Regions from separate parts of the Rhizobium sp. S163 genome, predicted to be linked through region 2. Evidence: predicted binding sites of a transcription regulator. Region 2 holds the regulator's gene; each other region holds the start of a gene.
The links. The regulator LexA, encoded in region 2, represses DNA repair genes until DNA is damaged. The targets are predictions, from matches to a motif close to TGTTCNNNNTGTGTTCNG.

Region 1 (5,774 bases), on a different contig from region 2:
CGTTCAGTGCCGCAGCCGTTTCTTCCAGGCTCGCAGCCTGCTGCTCCGTGCGCTTGGCCAGATCAGACGCGCTGCCGCTGATCTCGCTGGTGCCGGAGCCGATGTTGACGACGCTGAGGTTCATCGTCGTGATGGTCTCTTCAAGGGCAGCCAGAGCCGCGTTGAAGTCCTGCTTCAGCTTACCGTATTCGCCCGGGAATTCATCGGTAATGCGGTGGCTGAGATTGCCCTGCGACAGCTCCGAGAGACCGGCGCCAACGATGGACACGATGTGGCGCTGTAGCGAAACCGACTGCTGGCGTTCGCTTTCCGAACGACCGCGCTCATCTTCCGCTTCCTGGCGCTGGCTCTTGGCTTCGGCTTCGAGACGGCGGCTGTCGGCGAGCGCATGGCGGAAGCCTTCGAGCGCCTTTGCGACGGAACCCGTTTCGTCCGAGCGATCCTGGCCAACGACCGGCTGCTCGTAGCGACCTTCGCTCAGCATCTTGACGCTGGCGACGAGGCCACCAAGCGGCTTCTGCACGAAGGCGCGGACGGCGAAGTAGAGCGCCAGCATGACGGCCGCCAATACGACGATGCCTGCGACGATCATCATGAAAGTCTGGTCCTGCACCGGCCCGTTGATCGCGCTGTGCGGCACGTCGACGAGGATGACCCAGTTGGTGTTCACGTCAGGCAGCGCAAAGGGATAGACCACGCGGTCGAACTGCTCGCCGCCATCGATCGAGAGGTTCTTGACGACAGCAGGCGCAAGCGTCGAGAGGCCGGTCTTGACGGCATCGACACCTTCACCCTCGTAGGGCTTCATCGCGAGATCCTTGGACGGCGCGACGATCCAGTTGCCGCCCTGCGAAAGCAGGGTCACGCGGCCGGTGCCGAAGGGATGCAGGCCGCCGAGCTTGTCGGCGAGCGACTTCAGCGAAATGTCGACGCCGCTGACGCCGATCATCTTGCCGCCGGACATGACCGGGTAGCCGATGGAGGTCATCGCGGTGTTTTCGCCGGTGGTGCTTTCAGCGTAGGGCGAGGAGATCGCGCCCTTCTTGCTGGCGGCGGCAAGGCTGTACCATTCGGCCTTGTAGTCCGATGCGAACACCGAGAACGTGAAGCCGCCATCCTTCTTCTTGGTCCAATAGGCGTTGAACGCGCCGTTCTTGTCCGAGCCGAGATCCGTGCGGCCGGCAAGCGACGGCGACTGGCCGTCGAACGCATTCGGTTCTTCGCCGAACCAGCTGCCGAAGGCGAACTGGTTGCGCTCGACATTGGCCTTCAGCATATCGACGATCGCCTTGCGATCCAGATACTTGCCTTCGTGGCCGCGGCCGATGACGCCGGCCATGGAGCGCGCGGCGCCCGCGAGTTCGCCGACCGAGGACGCGACTTCGTTGGCGATGGCCTTCGCCTCTAGATTGGCTTGATCCATGGTCAGCGTTTCCACGCGATCACGGGTTTCGCCGATGAGGAAGAAATTGGAGATCAGGAGAACCAGTGCGATCGCGCAGCCGGTGATCACAATGAGTTTGGCCGCAAGCGATTTCATGCGAAAGATGAACATGCATTCCTCGGGGGGATCAAGGATGGGCCAGGCGAAGCATCCGCCGGCACAAGAAGCGAGGGCGGCTACATCATGAAGCCGCCGTGGCGAGTGCCGCGTCCCCTTGGAGAGGGAGCCGGCGATCACGCGGAAGATCGCCGGAAACCTATTAAATTTAAGTGAAATGCGATGATAATTCGACCCATCGCAAGCAAACGCATCGCCGATGTCGTCGGCGGATAACGCCTATAGTTTGTTTGCGACGTCGTCGCGCGAGGGAATGGACGGCTGGGCGCCTGCCTTGAGGCATGCGAGCGAGCCGGCAACGGCTGCGCGACGCAACGCCTTCGCGAAATCCAGGCCCTCATCGAGGCTGGCCGCGAGATAGCCGCAGAAGGTGTCGCCCGCGCCAACCGTATCCACCGGCTCGATCTTCAACCCCTTCGCCCGCCACATAGCGCCATCGCGGATCGCCACGACGCCGTCAGCCCCGAGCGTGACGATCAGTGTTTGCCCAGTCTCGGCGTTCAGGCGCTGCAACGCCATCTCCCGCTCCTCCGGCGTCATGTTTTCCTGCCCGGCCAGAAGCTCGAACTCGGTCTCGTTGGCAATGACGATATCGGCGAGGCGTCCGAGACGCGCGGCATCCGCAATCAGCGGCGCGAGGTTGAGCACGGTGGTGACGCCCTTGGCGCGCGCGGCAGCCAGAGCCTGCTCGACGGCGGCAACCGGAATTTCGAGCTGCAGCATCAGCGTGTCGCCCTTGCTCATCGCGCCGACGGCCTGATCCGCATCCTGCGGTGTCACGGTGCCATTGGCGCCCGGCACGACAGCGATCATGTTCTCGCCGTCTCCGCCCACGAGGATGATCGCTGTTCCGGTCGGCTGGTCGGCGCGCTTGACGGACTGGAGGTCCGTGCCGGCCTCCTTCAGGAGCGCAAGCGCCTCGTCCGAAAAGCCATCATGGCCGACGGCGCCCGCCATGGTCACGCTGCGGCCGGCGCGGCGCGCGGCCAGCGCCTGGTTGGCGCCCTTGCCGCCGGCGGCCGTCGAAAAGCCGTTGCCGGCCACCGTCTCGCCCGGCTTCGGAAGCCGTTGCGTCGTGGCGATGAGGTCCATGTTGATGGAGCCGAAAACGGTGATCATGCGAGGTGTCCTTCCCAGTGTTTTGTCGGGCGCGACACTGCCGAAGGCCTCACTCGTCGTCAACCACCCTTAGCTTGAGGAGCCCCGTTCTGCTCTCCACGGATTTCGACGCCGGCGCACTTTCATCCGGGACGCGACCTGCATCCGCACCCTCGAATTCCAGCGCCTCGATCTTGGCGCCGCGCTTGGTCAGCTTGTCGGCCGAGGTGACGATCATGTCGACATCCTTCTGCGCCATGGCGAAATGCCCCTGCAGCTTGCGCACGCGATCGTCGAGGCGACCGAGATCATCCATCAGATTGGCGACTTCGCCCTGGATGACATGCGCCTGCGCCTGCATCCGCTGATCCTTCAAGACAGCCTGGATGACCTGGATAGACAGCATCAGCAGCGACGGCGAGACGATCACTACGCGGGCGCGATGCGCCTTCTGCACGATCGCCTCGAAATTCTCGTGAATTTCCGCGAAGATCGATTCCGACGGCACGAACAGGAAGGCGGTATCCTGGGTTTCGCCCTGGATCAGATACTTCTCCGCGATATCGCGAATATGGATCTCCATATCGCGGCGAAACTGCTGCGACGCGGCCTTGGCAAGCTCCGGCCCGCCCGCGTCGCGAATGGCATTCCATGCCTCCAGCGGAAACTTGGCGTCGATGACCAGCGGCGGCGCGCCATTGGGCATGCGGATCGTGCAATCCGGACGGGAGCCGTTGCTCAGCGTCTGCTGAAAGGCATAGGCGCCGATCGGCAGGCCGTCGGCAACGATCGTTTCCATCCGCGATTGGCCGAAGGCGCCGCGCGTCTGCTTGTTGGACAGGATCGCCTGCAGGCCGACGACGTCCTTGGCGAGCGTCTGGATGTTGTTCTGCGCCGCATCGATCACCGCCAGCCGCTCCTGCAGCTTCCTCAGGTTCTCATGCGTAGACTTGGTCTGCTCGGTGATGGTCGAGTTTACCCGCTGCGACATGCCGTCCAGCCGCTGGCTGATCGCCTGGTTGAGTTCGGACTGGCGTGAGCCGAACACCTCGGCCATCGCCGCCATCCGGCCCTGCATCTCCGATTGGATCCGCAACAGCTCCATCATCCGCGCATCCGCCTCGGCGGCACGCTCCATTGCCTCTTCCGCCTGCTCTCGCCGCGCCTGGCCGCCACGAACGAGCAAGGCAAGCATCAGGACGATCACGATGGCCAGTGCCGCGCCGGCAAGGGCGAGCGACATGGGGCTGAGACCGGAAAGGGTGGCGGAAAACGAGTCGGTGCTGGTTGTCATCTCAGCACCATAGCAAAGTCGCGCAGCTTTTCCAGATCAAAACGTGAACATTGTGAATGGCCTGCCGGCGATACCCGAGCTTCACATTCGAGCGCTAGCTAAGAAATAACCGCATAATTTAACGCTTGCGAAACTATATTCGGCAAAAGCTGCGCGAAAATTGCCCTTCGTCAAATGAAAAAGCAGAAATATATTATGAGCAGCCAGCAGCCTGAAAACGGTCTCAAGCAACGCCTCGATTTCATCGAACTGGACGACAACGCGCGGCAATCGCTGCGCCAGATGCGCCCGGCGATTTCGGAGCTGCTGAGCGGCGCGCTCGAGCGATTCTACGGAAAGCTGGCGCGCACGCCCTCGGTCGCGAGCTTCTTCTCCGACAAGTCGCATATGAATAGTGCCAAGACCCGGCAGGAAGCCCATTGGGCCAATCTCGCTGGCGGCAATTTCGACGAGGCCTACGTCAAGGGCGTCGTCGCGGTTGGCAAGACGCATGCGCGCATCGGCCTCGAGCCGCGCTGGTACATCGGCGGCTACGCGCTTTTGATGAGCGATCTGATCAAGGGCCTGATGGCCAAGGAATGGCCGTCGCGCTTCGGTCGCGGCCAGAGCAAGCTGCTCGGCGAAAAGCTCACGGCCGTCGTCAAGGCCGCGATGCTCGATATGGATTATTCGATCTCGGTCTATCTGGAAGCGCTGGAAGAAAAGCGGCTGAAGCTCGAAGAGGAACGCCACAAGGCGGAAGCCGACCAGGCGATGGCACTGAGCCATCTCCGTCGCGGTCTCGAAGCGCTGTCGCGCGGCGACCTCGAAGCCACCTTGCCGGCTGATCTGCCGGGCAACTTCAAAGATATGGGCGACGACTACAACCGCGCAGTGGCCGCCCTTCGCGCCTCCTTCGCATCCGTTCGCGCCACCTCAGGCGAAATCCTGCGCGGCACTGATGTGATCGCCAAGGGCTCCGACGATCTGGCGCTGCGCACCGCCCAGCAGGCCGCCGGCGTCGAGGAAAGCTCAGCCGCCTTGCAGCAGCTCTCCGTCAGCGTCGGGCAGACCGCATCCAACGCCGAAAAGGCGTCGGCGGCTGTCCGCGAAACCCAGCAGAAGGCGAAGAACTCCGGCGAGCTCGTCACCAGCGCCGTCTCCGCCATGGCCGGCATCGAAAGATCGTCGAGCGAGATCACCAAGATCATCGGCGTCATCGATGATATTGCCTTCCAGACCAATCTTCTCGCGCTGAACGCCGGCGTAGAAGCGGCCCGCGCCGGTGAGGCCGGCAAGGGCTTTGCCGTCGTCGCCCAGGAAGTCCGCCAGCTGGCGCAGCGCTCGGCCGATGCCGCCAAGGAGATCAAGAAGCTGATCTCCGAGAGCTCCGCGCAGGTCAACCAGGGCGTCGACATCGTCAGCAGCACCGGCGAATCGCTGAGCGACATGATCAACCGCATCGACAATATCAGCAGCTTCGTTGCCGATATCGCCGCCGCCGCGCGCGATCAGGCGACCGGCGTCAACGAGGTCAGCGTCGCCATCCGCAACATGGACACCATCACCCAGCAGAATTCGGGCATGGTGGAGCGCACTTCGTCGGAAACCCGGCGCCTGCGCAACGAGGTGGAAGGCCTGGTCGGCCTGCTCGAGCGCTTCCGGACCGACAGCGCCAGCCACTCCGGCTATCAGGCCTCGCGCCGCGCCGCCTGAGGCAAAAGCGTCGAAATTGCGAAGGCGGCGTAAAAAAGCGCCGCCTCCGGCCATCGGATAATTCCATCCCGCAAAAAGATGGGTTATGGGAACGCCATGACCATCAAGCCACTCATCATTCTTCCC
Region 2 (5,774 bases):
AAAAACCCGCGCCGGTGAAGGCGCGGGTTCCAAATGCTTGAAATGCAGACGATCTTAGCCGCGGATGATCGAACGGCCGGCGTACTGCGCCTGCGGGCCGAGACCTTCTTCGATGCGGATCAGCTGGTTGTACTTGGCAAGACGATCCGAGCGCGACAGCGAGCCGGTCTTGATCTGACCGCAGTTGGTGGCAACGGCGAGATCGGCAATCGTCGAATCTTCGGTTTCGCCCGAACGGTGAGACATGACGGCGGTGTAGGCTGCCTTGTGCGCGGTGTTGACGGCGTCGAGCGTTTCCGTCAGCGAACCGATCTGGTTGACCTTGACGAGGATCGAGTTGGCGACGCCCATCTTGATACCGTCGCGCAGGCGAGCCGAGTTGGTGACGAAGAGATCGTCGCCGACCAGCTGAACCTTCTTGCCGGCCAGATCCGTCAGAGCCTTCCAGCCATCCCAGTCGTCTTCGGCCATGCCGTCTTCGATCGAGATGATCGGGTACTGGGCAGCGAGCTGCGCCAGGTATTCAGCCATTGCGCCCGGCTCCAGCGTGCGGCCTTCGCCTTCGAGAACGTACTTGCCGTCCTTAAAAAATTCGGTCGAGGCGCAGTCGAGGCCGAGATGGATGTCTTCGCCAGGCTTGTAGCCGGCTTTCTCGATCGACTTCATGATGAAGTCGAGGGCTTCCGGAGCGCTCTTCAGGCCCGGTGCGAAACCGCCTTCGTCGCCGACGTTGGTGTTATGACCCTGGGCCGCGAGTTCCTTGCGGAGCGTGTGGAAGACTTCAGAGCCCATGCGAACGGCTTCGCGGATGGAATCAGCGCCAACCGGCAGAATCATGAATTCCTGGAAGTCGATCGGGTTGTCGGCATGCGCGCCGCCGTTGATGATGTTCATCATCGGAACCGGCAGCAGGTGCGCGGAAGCGCCACCAACGTAGCGGTAGAGCGGCAGGCCGGCAGCTTCAGCGGCAGCCTTGGCAACGGCGAGCGAAACGCCGAGGATGGCGTTGGCGCCGAGACGCGACTTGTTCGGCGTGCCGTCCAGCTCGATCATGATGTTGTCGATCTGGATCTGGTTTTCAGCGTCGATGCCGCCGATGGCGTCGAAGATTTCCGTGTTGGCAGCTTCGACGGCCTTTTCGACACCCTTGCCGAGATAACGCTTGCCACCATCGCGAAGTTCGACGGCTTCGTGCGCGCCGGTCGACGCGCCCGACGGAACGGCGGCGCGGCCCATGCTGCCATCTTCGAGATAGACATCGACTTCGACGGTGGGATTACCACGGCTGTCGAGAATCTCGCGGGCGATAATATCGGTAATAGCGGTCATCGGCTCTTCTCTGCTTGAGGGTGGATAAATCGTTTGAAATTCGTCTTTAATCGAAGATGCGCAAATTACAATGGCAGTTTAGGGCCGTTTTGCGCATGCTTCGCCGCTTTATTCCTCGTGGCCTAATACACGAACGTGTCAGTCTTTTGAACGTCAGCCCTTGGCGATGGCGTCGAAGGCCAGCAGCTTCTCAAGCAGGCGCGGCATATCCTTGAGATAGACCATGTTCGGGCCATCCGACGGCGCGTTGTCGGGATCTTCGTGCGTCTCGACGAACACACCGGCGACACCGACGGCAACGGCGGCACGCGCCAGCGTTTCCACGAATTCGCGCTGCCCGCCACTGGAGCCGCCCTGCCCGCCCGGCTGCTGCACCGAATGGGTCGCGTCGAAAACAACAGGCGCGCCCATGGCTTCCATGATCGGCAGCGAGCGCATGTCGGAGACCAGCGTGTTGTAGCCGAAGGAAGCGCCGCGTTCGCACAGCATGATGTTCGGGTTGCCGCTGGCATTCAGCTTGGCAAGCACGTTCTTCATGTCCCAAGGCGCCAGGAACTGGCCCTTCTTGACGTTGATGGCGCGGCCGGTCTTGGCGGCGGCGACCAGCAGGTCCGTCTGCCGGCTAAGGAAGGCCGGGATCTGCAGCACATCGACGACAGTGGCGACTTCGGCGCACTGCTCCTCGGTGTGGATGTCGGTCAAGACAGGAAAACCGTATTCCTTCTTGAGATCGGCGAACACCTCAAGCGCCGTTTCAAGCCCGATGCCGCGCTGGGCCGACAGCGACGTGCGGTTGGCCTTATCGAAGGAGGACTTGTAGACAAGGCCGATGCCGAGCTTGTCGCAGAGCTCCTTCAGCGTGCCGGCGATCATGAAGGCATGGTCGCGGCTTTCCATCTGGCAGGGGCCGGCGATCAGCGACAGCTTGCCGGCGTTGGAAAACACCACACGGCCGGCGCCTTCGCCAACGGCCACTTCGGAATTGGTTTCAGTCATCGTTTCTCCTCGAAGGCGAAGAGCGCACCCTGGCCGGGTGCGGCCTTCACCAGAATTCGATTGTTCTTGCGTGTATAGGTGATCCCGTTAGCAGCCAAATGCGCCTCTGTCACGGCGAGATCGGCAACGGAAAAGACAATCGCCGCGCCGCGCAAGCCGCGATCGGCCTTGGGCTCGGAGAGATCGTAGTAGGCGTTCAAGCCATCCGGCGACAGGATATTGATACAGGCGTTGCCGGCATCGAGGCTGACACCGAACGCCTCCTCGCGGGTCGCCTGCGCATCAGACGCCAACTGCAACAGCGGCGCGAACGCCTTCGGATCGGACGACGAGAGCACGATCGACAAGATGCCCAAAACGCCGTTCGCGTGCGTTTCCAACGCCTTGCGGTCGCTGGGCAGGGGGTTGACGCGCTGGCAGGCGAAGAGGAAGAAATCGGGCGCGCGTAGATCGGCCGCGAAAGCGAGGCGGAACGCGGCGGTCGCCTCGGAACCATCCGGCATCTTCATCTGCCGGGCGAACTCTAGCATGTCGCCGCCGCTCATGCTATCGGCAGTAAAGCGGGCGTGATCGCTATCGGCATCCGGCGTGCCGAAGACGATAGCCGACAAGCCGTCGTCGCCGCAGCGGAAGCGAAAGGCGCGGTCGCGAGCGGTGAAAACGTTGCCGTCTCCTATGGCCGCCTCGTAAGTCTCCAGACTGGCGACGCCGAGCGGCTCGAGATAGGTTTTGTCGGCGAAGAAGACGCAGGCATTCTCGGTGCCGAATGGGTGCCGCGCATCGACGGCGACGGTGAAACCGAGCTTGCCCAGGCGCTCGCGCGCCATCTCGATATTGACGACCGGCAGCACCACGTGGTCCAGAGGATGGGGGTCACGCATCAGCAAATCCTCCCGAAATCGGCAGAGATGTGCGCTGGCTTTCGCCACAATGCAAGAGGCGAGCGCGGTTAAATCGAATGAAGTGCAAAATCGCGACGATTCCGAGCCAAGTTTTACGAAAATTTAGGCACTTGCGGAACACATATGGAACATATAGTGTCCGTTCTGGCTTTGTTTCACGACTCTGGGGTTCATTTCGATGCTGACACGCAAGCAACAAGAACTGCTTCTGTTCATTCATGAGCGGATGAAAGAGTCGGGCGTTCCGCCATCCTTCGACGAAATGAAGGATGCACTCGATCTCGCATCAAAATCCGGCATTCACCGGCTGATCACGGCTCTGGAAGAGCGCGGCTTCATTCGCCGGCTGCCTAACCGGGCGCGCGCGCTTGAGGTCATCAAGCTGCCGGAGGCCTATAATCCGAGCCTGCAGCCGCGACGCGGCTTTTCGCCGAGCGTCATCGAGGGCAGCCTCGGCAAACCGCAGCCGGTGGCCGCAGCCCCTGCCCCGAAAGCCGCGCCAAGCGCCGACAACGGCAACTCGGCTTCCGTTCCCGTCATGGGCCGCATCGCTGCCGGTGTGCCGATCTCGGCGATCCAGAACAACACCCACGACATCACCGTCCCCGCCGACATGCTCGGCTCCGGCGAGCATTATGCGCTCGAGGTCAAGGGCGACTCGATGATCGAAGCCGGCATTTTCGACGGCGACACCGTCATCATCCGCAACGGCAACACCGCCAACCCCGGCGATATCGTCGTGGCGCTTGTCGACGATGAAGAGGCAACGCTGAAGCGTTTCCGCCGCAAGGGCGCGTCGATCGCGCTTGAGGCGGCCAACCCGGCTTATGAGACCCGCATTTTCGGGCCTGACCGCGTCAAGGTTCAGGGCAAGCTCGTCGGGCTTATTCGCCGGTATCACTGAGTGGTGACGGATCATCGCTGAAGCTGTCGTTGCGCCAGTCATAGGCGCGATGGCGCATCCAGGGGCGACCGAGACTTTCATAGGCTGCTTTGACGACGGGTGTCCCCTGCTCGTCGATGCGGATTTCAACGGCGCCCGATCGTCTGAGGGTTTCGCCGGTCAATAGCATTGCGCCGGAGCGGCATGTCGCCTGGCGGAGGCGCACCGGCGTGATGACGATATCGGCCACATCGCAGGCGGGACCGAGATAGGCGGCGTTTTCGAGCGTCGCGATGATGTAGCCGCTGTCGAGCGCTGTCACGCACCAGGCCGTTTTGAGGCATTGGAAGCCATTGTCGTTTGTGGAAGCCGCAGCAGCGCGCATCATGGCGCGGGCTTCGCGTTGTTGTTTCAACGTCAGTCTTGGCCTTGGCTCGCCCCTTCTCAGAATGGGCAAGGCCTCGCCGTCGAGCATCTCGGGCGGCTTGTGGTCTTCGATGGCGAGCGCGCGCTGCCATTGCCCGAAGATGAAGTCGGGCGGCCGTTCGCGGTTGCTGGCGAGGCTGTCGCTCTTGACTGATGCCACGAGGCTTCCATCCTCGGAGACAACCAGCTCTGGCGCCGGTGCGGCCGGGAGCAGGACGACGACAAGCGTTGCTAGCGCGGCAACCGCAGCGCCGATCCATCGCAGGCGTGTGCGCATCAGACCCCAGACGAGGAAGCCGAGGACGGCTAGCGCAAAATACCACTCCGGTATCCGCCCGATATCGACACTGCCGCCCCAGCCGGAAACCATCTTGGCGATATCGATCACCAGATCCAGCCCGAAGCCGGCGACGATCCATGGCGCCGCATCGAGGCCAAAGGGCGTCGCCAACATCGCGAGCATTCCGAAGGGCATGACGATGAAGGAGATGACGGGCATGGCGAGCAGGTTGGCGGGCAGGCCGTAGCCGCTCAGCCTGTGAAAATGCTCGATCGAAAACAGCGCCGTCGAGAAACCACCGATCATCGAGGTCAGCGCGATGCCGCCGAAGAAGCGGAACGTGGCCATAACCGGCTTAATTGCGGGGTGCGTCAGGAAGACGCTCTCTCGGTGCCGTCTCCTGGTCCAGACGGCAAAGCCTGCGACCAGCGCCAGCGTTGCGGCGTAGGACATCTGGAAGCTGGGGCCCAGCACCTCCGATGGCGACATCAGGATGATCAGCAGCGCCGAGAGCGCGATGTTGCGCAGGCTGATCGAGGGGCGATCGAACAGCACGGCGACCAGCATGATCGCCATCATGATGAAGGCGCGCTCGGCGGATACGGCAAAGCCTGAGATCATGTAATAGGCCGTCAACGCCAGAAGCGCGCTGCCGGCGGCGAGCTTCTTGGTCGGAAAGGCCTGCGCGAAACCGGGGAAGAGGCCGAAGAACAGGCGCAGCCCGACGAAGCAGATGCCTGCAGACAGCGCCATGTTGAGGCCCGAGATCGCCACGATATGCGCGAGGCCGGATTGGCGCAACGCCTCCGTCGTCTCGTTGGAGATGGCACGTCTCTCGTCGGTGACCAGCGAGGCGGCGAAGGCGCCGGTGTCGCCAGGCAGGATGCTGCGGATACGGTCGCCGATGCTGCTGCGCAAACCGTAGAGCCATTCCATGGCGCGATCGACGGCGGAGAGA
Region 3 (5,774 bases), 310 kb from region 2:
AGACCTTTTCCTTGTAGACGATACCGCGCGAGGAGAAGAACAGAACCGGCGTATGCGTGTTGAGCACGAATAGCTGGCTAACGAAATCTTCGTCACGCGTGGTCATGCCGGAGCGACCCTTGCCGCCGCGACGCTGCGCGCGGTAAGTCGTCAGAGGCACACGCTTGATGTAGCCGAGATGCGAGACGGTGACGACCATGTCCTCGCGGGCGATGAGATCTTCATCGTCCATCTCGAGACCGCCATCCATGATCTCGGTGCGGCGCGGCGTGCCGAACTCGTCGCGGACAGCAGAAAGCTCGTCCTTGACGATCGACTGGATGCGCACGCGCGACGACAGGATATCGAGGTAATCCTTGATTTCCTCGCCGATCTTGTTGAGTTCGTCGCCGATTTCGTCACGACCAAGGGCCGTCAGACGGGCGAGACGCAGCTCGAGAATGGCCCGTGCCTGCTCTTCCGAGAGGTTGTAGGTCATGTCTTCGTTGATGCGGTGACGCGGATCGTCGATGAGCCGGATCAGGCTTTCGACGTCATGCGCCGGCCAGCGGCGGGTCATCAGCTCTTCGCGGGCCGACTGCGGATCCGGCGCCTGGCGGATGACGCGGATGACTTCGTCGATATTGGCGACAGCGATCGCCAGACCGACCAAGACGTGGGCGCGCTCACGAGCCTTGCGCAGCAGGAACTTGGTACGTCGGCTAACGACATCCTCGCGGAACGAGACGAAGGCGCGCAGCATGTCGAGCAGCTGCATCTGTTCCGGCTTGCCACCGTTCAGCGCCACCATGTTGCAGCCGAACGAGGTCTGCAGCGGCGTGTAGCGGTAAAGCTGGTTCAGGATGACGTCGGCATTGGCGTCGCGCTTCAGCTCGACGACGACGCGGTAGCCCTGACGGTCGGATTCGTCGCGCAGGTCGGAGATGCCCTCGATGCGCTTGTCGCGCACCAGTTCGGCCATCTTCTCGATCATCGTCGACTTGTTCACCTGATACGGGATCTCGGTGATGATGATCTGCTCGCGGTCACCGCGCATCGGCTCGATCGTCGCGACACCGCGCATGATCACCGAGCCACGGCCCGTCTCGTAGGCCGAGCGGATGCCGGAGCGGCCGAGGATCTTCGCGCCGGTCGGGAAGTCCGGACCCGGAATGATCTGCATCATCTCGGGCAGTTCGATCGCCGGATCGTCGATCAGCGCGATACAGCCATTGATGACTTCGACGAGATTGTGCGGCGGAATATTGGTCGCCATGCCGACGGCGATACCGCCGGCGCCGTTGACGAGCAGGTTCGGGAATTTCGCCGGAACGACCACGGGCTCGGAGAGCGTGCCGTCGTAGTTGTCGCGGAAATCGACCGTTTCCTTGTCGAGATCGTCGAGCAGCGAATGCGCCGCCTTCTCGAGGCGGCATTCGGTGTAGCGTTCGGCCGCCGGCGGATCGCCGTCGACGGAGCCGAAGTTGCCTTGGCCGTCGATCAGCGGAAGGCGAAGAGACCAGTCCTGCGCCATACGCGCCAGCGCGTCGTAAATCGCGGTGTTGCCGTGCGGATGGTATTTACCCATCACGTCCCCGGTCACGCGGGCGCATTTGACGTATTTCTTGTTCCAGTCGATGCCGAGCTCGGACATGCCGTAGAGGATGCGCCGGTGCACGGGCTTGAGGCCGTCGCGCACGTCAGGAAGCGCGCGGCTGACGATAACGCTCATCGCGTAGTCGAGATACGACCGCTGCATTTCCTCCATAATGGAGATGGGCTCGATGCCTGGCGGGAGCTTCCCGCCGCCGGGGGGTGTTTGCTCAGTCAAAATGGATCACATCTCTTCTAGAATCACTTGAAGATTTATAGCGGAAAGGCTGTTCCTAAGCCAATTTTGCAGGAAGTTTTGAACAGGCTTTTACGGTCTAATCAGGGCAAAACGAGGCTTATACGCCCCAATCGCCACCACGCACGCCGCGCCATTTGCAAAATCGGTTTGCCCACATCACAATCACGCGAAAACCAGGCCCGGATATGGGTATACGGAGACATGATGGCAAGCGCCGACCAACTGATCAACGCCTTCACAACCCTGCTCGTGACGATCGACCCACCCGGTCTCGCGCCGATCTTTCTCGGCCTTACTGTTGGCATGAGCAGGGCCCAGCGCAAGCAGGTGGCGCTGCGCGGCACGATCATCGCTTTCATCATTCTTGCAGTGTTCGCGCTTTTCGGATCCAGCGTGCTCGGCGTGCTCGGCATCTCGATCGGCGCCTTCCGCATCGCCGGCGGCCTGCTGCTCTTCTGGATCGCCTTTGAAATGGTGTTCGAGAAGCGTCAGGATCGCAAGGAGAAAACCGGCACGGCCGCGATCACCGTCGACCACATCCAGAACATCGCCGTCTTCCCGCTGGCGATCCCACTAATCTCGGGCCCGGGCGCCATCTCCGCGACCATTCTGATCGCTGGATCGATGCAGACGGCCTTCGAGCTGGCGCAGCTGATCATCGTCATCGCCGCAAGCCTGCTGCTGCTCTTCCTTGCGCTGCTGATCGCCGATCGGCTGGACCGCTTCCTCGGCGTCACCGGCCGCGCCATCCTCACCCGCCTGCTCGGCGTCATCCTCGCTGCACTGGCAACCCAGTTTGTCGTTGACGGCATCAAGTCGGCGATGAACCTCGTTCCCTCGCCCGTCTGAGCTTTCAGTTAAAACGCAAACGGCGCACCCCGAGGCGCGCCGTCTGAAACCTTTCGGTCTTTCGTCCGATCAAAACGGAATATCGTCGTCGAGATCGCGCGAAAAATTGCCGCCGCCGCCGGAAGAAGAACCACCACCGGAGCCACCACGGCCCGAAGACTGCGACGGCGAACCGTAGTCGTCGCCATAACCGCCGCCACCGCCGAAATCACCGCCGCCGGCATTGCCGCCACGGCCACCGCCGTAACCGCCGCCAGAACGATCGCCGCCGCCTTCGCCGCGTCCATCAAGCATCGTCAGCGTCGAACCGAAGCCCTGCAGCACGACTTCCGTGGAATAGCGGTCCTGTCCCTGCTGGTCCTGCCACTTACGGGTCTGCAGCGCGCCTTCGATATAGAGCTTGGCGCCCTTCTTGACGTACTGTTCGACAACCTTGCACAGGCCTTCGTTGAAGACGACGACGGTGTGCCACTCGGTCTTTTCACGGCGCTCACCGGAATTGCGGTCGCGCCAGGTCTCCGAAGTCGCGATGCGGAGGTTGGCGATCGGCCGGCCGTCCTGCGTCCGACGGATTTCGGGGTCTGCACCCACGTTTCCGATCAGAATTACCTTGTTCACGCTGCCAGCCATACTTTTCACCTTCTTGTCGTGTTGCCGATATTGCGAAAGTCGCAACATGCGCAACGAAATTGACAACACCTTACCCTATCGGCCTTCGCCGGTGTGCGGTTGAGCTTCGTTAATCCACAACGAAATTTGTTCTTTATTTGTTCTATTTTATCATTATCATCATGTCAACGGAATCGAAAAGCGTGAACCACAGGGATATTCAGCCTCGACTCGCCAGCCGGCATCACTACATAAAGGCTCTTCTTATCCCCCCGAGACATTGAAGCAGAAGACGATGAGCGAACTGAAGACGATTTCAATCCGTGGCGCGCGCGAGCACAATCTGAAGGGCATCGACCTCGATCTGCCGCGCAACAAGCTGATCGTCATGACCGGCCTGTCGGGATCGGGCAAATCCTCGCTCGCCTTCGACACCATCTATGCCGAGGGCCAGCGCCGCTATGTCGAGAGCCTGTCAGCCTATGCCCGGCAGTTCCTCGAAATGATGCAGAAGCCTGACGTCGACCAAATCGACGGCCTCTCGCCGGCAATCTCGATCGAGCAGAAGACGACCTCGCGCAACCCGCGCTCGACTGTTGGTACCGTTACCGAAATCTACGACTACATGCGCCTGCTCTTCGCACGCGTCGGCGTTCCCTATTCGCCGGCCACCGGCCTGCCGATCGAGAGCCAGACCGTCAGCCAGATGGTCGACCGCATCCTCGCCTTCGAGGAAGGCACGCGCCTCTTCATCCTCGCGCCGCTCGTGCGCGGCCGCAAGGGCGAGTACAAGAAGGAACTCGCGGAGCTCATGAAGAAGGGCTTCCAGCGCGTCAAGATCGACGGCCAGTTCTACGAGATTGCCGACGCCCCGGCGCTCGACAAGAAATACAAGCACGACATCGATATCGTCGTCGACCGTGTGGTCGTGCGCGCCGATGTCTCGGCGCGTCTGGCCGACAGCTTGGAGACCTCGCTGAAGCTCGCCGACGGCCTCGCCATCGCCGAATTCGCCGACAAGCCATTGCCGGTGGAGGAAACCGCTGCCGGCGGCTCCGCCAACAAGTCGCTCAACGAAACGCACGAGCGCGTTCTCTTCTCGGAGAAATTCGCCTGCCCGGTCTCCGGCTTCACGATTTCGGAGATCGAGCCGCGCCTCTTCTCCTTCAACAATCCGGCCGGCGCCTGCCCGACCTGCGACGGCCTCGGCGCCCAGCAGAAGATCGACGCCAACCTGATCGTGCCGGAGCCCGAGCGCACGCTGCGCGACGGCGCCATCGCCCCATGGGCCAAGTCGTCCTCGCCCTACTACAACCAGACGCTGGAAGCGCTCGGCAAGCACTTCGGCTTCAAGCTCGGCGCCCGCTGGAACGACCTCTCCGCCAAGGCGCATGACGTCATCCTCAACGGCACCGAGGAGAAGATCGAGTTCCACTACGTCGACGGCGGCCGCTCCTACACGACGCACAAGAATTTCGAAGGCATCATCACCAACCTCGAACGCCGCTGGAAGGAAACCGACAGCGCCTGGGCGCGCGAGGAGATCGAGCGCTACATGTCGGCAGCACCCTGCCCGTCTTGCAACGGCTTCCGCCTGAAGCCGGAAGCGCTGGCCGTGAAGGTCAACAAGCTGCACATCGGCCAGGTCACCGACATGTCGATCCGCATCGCCCGCGACTGGTTCGAGACGCTGCCGGATAGTTTTAACGCCAAGCAGAACGAGATCGCCGTCCGCATCCTGAAGGAGATCAGGGACCGCTTGCGCTTCCTGAACGACGTCGGCCTCGAATATCTGAGCCTATCGCGCAACTCCGGCACGCTCTCGGGCGGCGAAAGCCAGCGCATCCGTCTCGCCTCGCAGATCGGCTCCGGCCTGACGGGCGTTCTCTACGTACTCGACGAGCCATCGATCGGCCTGCACCAGCGCGACAACGCCCGCCTGCTGGAAACGCTGAAGCACCTGCGCGACATCGGCAACACCGTCATCGTCGTCGAGCATGACGAGGACGCCATTCTGCAGGCTGACGACGTCGTCGATATCGGCCCCGCCGCCGGCATTCATGGCGGCCAAGTGATCGCCCACGGCACGCCGCAGGATATCATGGCCAACCCGAAGTCACTGACCGGTAAATACCTGTCGGGCGAACTTGGCGTCACCGTTCCCGAAGAGCGCCGCAAGGTGAAGAAAGGCAAGGAAATCAAGGTCGTCGGCGCCCGCGGCAATAACCTGAAGAACGTCACCGCATCGATCCCGCTCGGCGTATTCACCGCGGTGACCGGCGTGTCCGGTGGCGGCAAGTCCACTTTCCTGATCGAGACGCTCTACAAGTCCGCCGCCCGCCGCGTCATGGGTGCGCGCGAAATTCCGGCGGATCACGACCGTATCGACGGCTTCGAGCATATCGACAAGGTCATCGACATCGACCAGTCGCCGATCGGCCGCACCCCGCGCTCCAATCCGGCGACCTATACCGGCGCCTTCACG

Region 1: a site for LexA is predicted at 3,986-4,003, ahead of QTL96_RS17385 (DNA recombination protein RmuC). Genes of this name have one in related genera too.
Region 3: a site for LexA is predicted at 3,438-3,455, ahead of uvrA (excinuclease ABC subunit UvrA). Genes of this name have one in related genera too.

What each region holds. Positions count from the first base shown of each region.
Region 1 is NZ_JAUDSA010000018.1:371,373-377,146, forward strand. It holds gene QTL96_RS17375 (methyl-accepting chemotaxis protein) at 1-1,555, opposite strand, end outside; gene QTL96_RS17380 (ribokinase) at 1,781-2,680, opposite strand; gene QTL96_RS17385 (DNA recombination protein RmuC) at 2,730-3,953, opposite strand; gene QTL96_RS17390 (globin-coupled sensor protein) at 4,149-5,648, shown strand; gene def (peptide deformylase) at 5,745-5,774, shown strand, end outside.
Region 2 is NZ_JAUDSA010000003.1:153,936-159,709, reverse strand. It holds gene eno (phosphopyruvate hydratase) at 55-1,329, opposite strand; gene kdsA (3-deoxy-8-phosphooctulonate synthase) at 1,483-2,325, opposite strand; gene QTL96_RS00870 (VOC family protein) at 2,322-3,206, opposite strand; gene lexA (transcriptional repressor LexA) at 3,406-4,131, shown strand; gene QTL96_RS00860 (ComEC/Rec2 family competence protein) at 4,112-5,774, opposite strand, start outside.
Region 3 is NZ_JAUDSA010000003.1:461,145-466,918, forward strand. It holds gene gyrA (DNA gyrase subunit A) at 1-1,810, opposite strand, end outside; gene QTL96_RS02395 (MarC family protein) at 2,036-2,680, shown strand; gene QTL96_RS02400 (single-stranded DNA-binding protein) at 2,750-3,310, opposite strand; gene uvrA (excinuclease ABC subunit UvrA) at 3,585-5,774, shown strand, end outside.